Regions from separate parts of the Oryzihumus sp. genome, predicted to be linked through region 2. Evidence: riboswitches for the same ligand, from Rfam matches in the RefSeq annotation. Region 2 holds a riboswitch; the other holds the start of a gene.
The links. A riboswitch is a leader RNA that binds a small molecule or an ion and turns the genes downstream of it on or off. The one in region 2 is predicted to bind thiamine pyrophosphate.
Positions count from the first base shown of each region.

Region 1: linked by a shared signal. The riboswitch ahead of thiM (hydroxyethylthiazole kinase) and the one ahead of ACXVGS_RS14560 (ECF transporter S component) in region 2 are both predicted to bind thiamine pyrophosphate.

Region 1 is NZ_JBTCWL010000058.1:13,130-15,574, reverse strand. It holds gene thiE (thiamine phosphate synthase) at 1-623, opposite strand, end outside; gene thiM (hydroxyethylthiazole kinase) at 627-1,448, opposite strand; TPP riboswitch at 1,442-1,537, opposite strand; gene ACXVGS_RS14475 (FAD-binding oxidoreductase) at 1,675-2,445, shown strand, end outside.
Region 2 is NZ_JBTCWL010000059.1:3,809-6,253, reverse strand. It holds gene ACXVGS_RS14570 (hypothetical protein) at 1-389, opposite strand, end outside; gene ACXVGS_RS14565 (DUF4235 domain-containing protein) at 487-765, opposite strand; TPP riboswitch at 835-938, shown strand; gene ACXVGS_RS14560 (ECF transporter S component) at 1,041-1,697, shown strand; gene ACXVGS_RS14555 (ATP-binding cassette domain-containing protein) at 1,678-2,445, shown strand, end outside.

The DNA of each region.
Region 1 (2,445 bases), on a different contig from region 2:
CACGCGGCGCGCAGGGCCCGCGTCGCCACCGCCACGTCCGGCTGGCCACAGATGGCGCTGACGACGGCGATGCCCGCCGCGTCGGTCGCCCGGACCTGCGCCGCCTGCTCGAGGCCGATCCCGCCGATCGCCACGCACGGCACCGGGCTCAGGCCGACGATCCGGCCGAGGCGCTCCAGACCGCCCGGCTCGGCGCCGTCGGGCTTGGTCGTCTGGGCGAACACCGGCCCGACACCGAGGTAGTCGACGTCCGCGCCGCGCGCCGCCTCGATGTGGTCCGTGGTCTGCACGGACAGCCCCAGGTATGCCGCGTGGCCCAGTCGCGCCCGCGCCTCACCGGGGTCGGTGTCGCCCTGCCCGACGTGGGCGCCCTGCGCCCCGATCGCCTCGACCAGGTGCACCGCGTCGTTGACGACCAGGGGCACGCCGGTGCCGGCCAGCTCCCGGGCGACGGCCCGGCCCAGGGTGACCAGCTCGGCGTCGTCGGCGGCGGGGTCGCGCAGCTGCACCACGGTCACCCCGGCGGCGACGGCGGCGGATACGGTGGCCGGCACCCCCAGGGTGCCGCACAGGCGGGTGTCGGTGACCAGGTAGAGCGACAGGTCAAGCGGCGGGCGGCTCATCGGTCAGCCCAGCTGGACCCGCTCGGTGAGCGCGTCGGGGGTCAGCGCGGCCAGCTCGTCCAGCAGCGCCACGGCGAAGGACCCCGGGCCGGCGGTGCGCGCCGCGGCCTCGTCGGCGGCGACGGTCAGCGTCGCCGTGGCGGCGGTCGCCGCGAGCAGCGGATCGTCCACGCACCCGGCGAACGCGGCCATCAGCGCCCCGAGGGCGCAGCCGACCCCGGTGACCCGGGTCAGCCACTCGTGCCCGTTGGCCACGGTGACCAGGCGCACACCGTCGGTGAGGTGGTCCACCGGCCCGCTGACGGCGACCACGGTGCCGTGGCTGCCCGCCAGGGTGCGGGCCGCGTCGAGCGCCGCCTCGGGGGAGTCCAGGCTGTCCACGCCCTTGCCCCCGGCGCCGCCGGCGAGGGCCATGACCTCCGAGGCGTTGCCGCGGACCACGGCAGGGGCAGCGACGGACAGCAGGCGCAGCGCGATCCCGGTGCGCCACCGCAGCAGGGGGCCGACCGCGACCGGGTCCAGCACCCACGGGGTCCCGGCCCGCCCGGCGGCGGCGACCGCCTGCTCCATCGCCGCGGCGGTCTCGCCGTAGGGCGTGCCGACGTTGACCAGGACACCACTGGCCACCCCGGCGAAGGCCCCCGACTCCTCGGGGTTGTCGACCATGGCCGGGGCGGCGCCGGTGGCCAGCAGCAGGTTGGCCGTCCACTGGGCGACGACGATGTTGGTCAGGCACTGCACCAGGGGCGAGCGCTCGCGCAGGGTGGCGAGGGCGTCGCCGACGGCGGCGGCGGTGAGAGGGGAGACGGGCGTGGTCGCGACCATGACGGTGACGTCCCTTCGCTAGTGCGAGCTAGATCAGGTTCAACGGGTGTGTTCTCAGCCGGTGCGGACCGGCACCCCGCGTCGGCGGCGACTCTAGCCGAGCACCCTGCTACGCCCGCCTCGCCCCTTTGCCCGATGACACCCGGCGGAGCGGGGCATAGGGCGGAAGGGCAGGGGCGAGGGCACTCGCCCGAACCCGTCGCGAACCCGACCCTGGAGGTCTGCCATGCACCCCGTCGACGACCGCGCCCTGACCGACCTGCGCACCAGCGTCGGGGGGACGGTGCTTCAGGAGGGGGATGAGGAGTTCGACGACGCCCTGGAGAAGGCGGTCTGGAACGGCGACATCCACCGGCGTCCCGCGCTTGTCGTCGAGGCGATCAGTGCCCGCGACGTCGCCACGGTCATCGCCTTCGCCCGCGAGCACCGGCTCGACCTGACCGTGCGCGGGGGTGGGCACAGCTTCGCCGGGCACGCGGTCTCCGAGGGCGGGCTGATGCTCGACCTCGGCCCGCTCGACCGGGTCGACGTCGACCCGAGGGCGCGTCGCGCGCGGGTCGGCGGCGGGGCGCGCTGGTCCGACCTGGACGCCGCGGCGGCCGCTCACGGCCTGGCGGTCACCGGTGGCTTCGTCAGCCACACCGGGGTCGGCGGCCTGACCCTCGGCGGCGGCATGGGCTGGCTCACCCGACGGTGCGGCCTGACCTGCGACAGCCTCGTGTCCGCGCAGGTCGTCACCGCCGACGGCCGCACCGTGACCGCCTCGGCCGACTCCGAGCCGGACCTGTTCTGGGCGCTGCGCGGCGGCGGCGGCAACTTCGGGGTGGTGACCTCGTTCGAGTTCGCCCTCCACGAGGTCGACCAGCTGGCCAACGTCGGGTTGTTCTTCTGGGCGCCGCAGGACGCGCGCGAGCCGCTGCGTGCCGCGGCCCGCGTCATCCCTGCCCTGCCCCGGGAGTACGGCGCGTTCATCGGTGGGCTGACCACCCCGCCGGCG
Region 2 (2,445 bases):
TCACGGCTGTCCCGCTCGAGCTCCTCGGCCGCACGCTGGGCCACGTCGTTGACCAGCGCTGCCTGGTCGGCGGCGTCGGCGACGATCTGCCGGGCCTCCTCGCGGGCATCGTCGAGCATGGCCTGGCGCTCGGCGTTCAGCCGCTGCGCCTCCTCGCGGGCACGGGCCCCGGCGCGCTCGAGCTCGGCGACCTCCTCGCGCAGCCGGGAGGCCTCGGACCGCAGGGACTCCGACTCCTCGTGGGCGGTGCGCCGCACCTCGTCGGCCTCGTCGCGCGCGCGTGCGCGAAGCTCCTGGGCCTCAGCCTCCACCTGCGCCATCAGCAGGTCGACATGCTCCTGAGCACGGGAGAGCAGGTGCACCGCGGGATCGACGCCCATCTGGTCCATCAGGGTCGCTCCGCAGGGTGTGGGGTGAGGATCGCCGGGAATAGTCTCAAACCGTCGCAACCCCGACAAGGGCGGGTCTCACATCGGAGCACACGCCTCAGCTGACCTCGTTCAGGCCCTTGGGCCGGTGTCCCGCGGACTCGGTGTAGTAGCGCGCGGCCTTGCGGGTCGCCAGCAGGCGCGCGACACCCACGACGGCACCGGACGCGACCGCCCAGCCGACCGCCTCGGGCCACGACACCTCGGGGTCCTCCGGGTTGGCCGGAGGCTCCTTGCCGGTCGCCGTCTTCCAGGCCGCCGTGACCAGCTTCTTGGCCACGATGCCGGCCCCGACGGCGGCACCGGTGCCGAGGACCTTCCATGCCACTGCGCCCACGCCGAACCTCCTCGATGGTCGGGCCTTGCAGACCTCGAGCCTGTCACGCCCACGGGTGTACCGTCATCTGCAGAACGACAGGGGAGCGCCCTGAGCGCTGAGAGTGCGGTTCGCCGCAGACCCTCGAACCTGCTCCGGTTAGCACCGGCGAAGGGAGTCGGGAAATCTCAGGTGCGTGCCCGGCATACCTGCGTGTGGCACGCCAGACGCCGGTATGCCGGGTGCGCACCTCCCCGAGGTATCCACAGGACACCACGGGAGAAGGAACACCACCCATGACCACGCACCAGACCCCGGTGGGCGCCGTCGCGTCCGCCCGCACCACCATCCCCGCCTCGGGCCGGCTCCTGGCCTGGCGGGGTGTCGACCTGCTGACCGCCGCGATGCTCGCGGTGGCCTTCGGCGTCGTCTTCTGGGGGTTCGACACCGTCGTCTACCCCCTCATCAGCACCGCCACGGCCGGCTTCCCGCCCGCCGGTGAGCTCTCGCTCGGCGTCTGGCTGGTCCCGGCGGTCGTCGGCGGCCTCGTCGTGCGCCGCCCCGGCGCCGCGCTGTTCACCGAGCTCGTCGCCGCCAACGTCGAGCTGTTCCTCGGCAACAAGTGGGGCATCGCGGTGCTCCTCTCCGGCGTGCTCCAGGGCCTGGGCGTCGAGCTGGTGCTCGCCGCCGTCCGCTGGCGCCGGTTCGGCCGGGTCGTCGCGGCCCTGGGCGGCGCGCTCGCGGCCGTGCTGGAGATCGTCGGCTACGAGTGGTGGTCCTACGTGCCGGACTACTCGCCGACCTGGAAGGTGCTCTACCTGCTCTTCGGTGTCGTCTCCGGCGCGCTCGTCGCCGGTCTCGGCGGTTGGGCGCTGGTCCGTGCCTTGGCCCGCTCCGGCGCGCTCAACGCGTTCCCGCCCGGTCAGGAAGTCCGTGAGCACCACCTCTCCTGACCGTCTCGGCACCCCGGTCGCCGCAGGCTCGCGGGTCGAGGTCGACCGGCTCACCTGGCGTCCGTTCGGGCGGCGCGAGCCTGTGCTGGCCGACCTGTCACTGACCCTCGAGCCCGGCGAGCGCATGCTGCTCGCCGGGCCGAGCGGCTCGGGCAAGTCGACGCTGCTGCGGGCCCTGGCCGGTGTGCTGACAACGACCGAGTCCGGGGACCTGACCGGCTCGGTGCTGGTGGACGGGGCCCCGCCGGCCGGTGCCGCGGTGGGCCTGCTCGTGCAGGACCCCGCGGACGCCTCGGTGGCCGGACGGGTCGGGCGCGACGTGGCGTTCGGCCCGGAGAACCTCGGTATGCCGCGCCCCGCCATCTGGGCCCGGGTCGCCGACGCGTTGCGCTCGGTGGGGTTCCCGCACGGGGTGGACCGGGCCACCAGCGCCCTCTCCGGCGGGGAGGCCCAGCGCCTGGCCCTGGCCGGGGTGCTCGCCCTGCGGCCCGGCCTGGTGCTGCTGGACGAGCCCACCTCGATGCTCGACCCGTCGTCGGCGGCCGTGGTGCGCGCGGCCGTCCTGGACGCGGTGGTGGATGCCGGCGCGACCCTGGTGCTGGTGGAGCACCAGGTCGAGCCGTGGCTGGACCTGGTCGACCGTGTCGTCGTGCTCGACGGCTCGGGCACGCGGTGCGCCGACGGCCCGGTGCGGGCGACGCTGGCCGCCGAGACGACCTCGCTGCTCGCCCGCGGGGTCTGGGTGCCA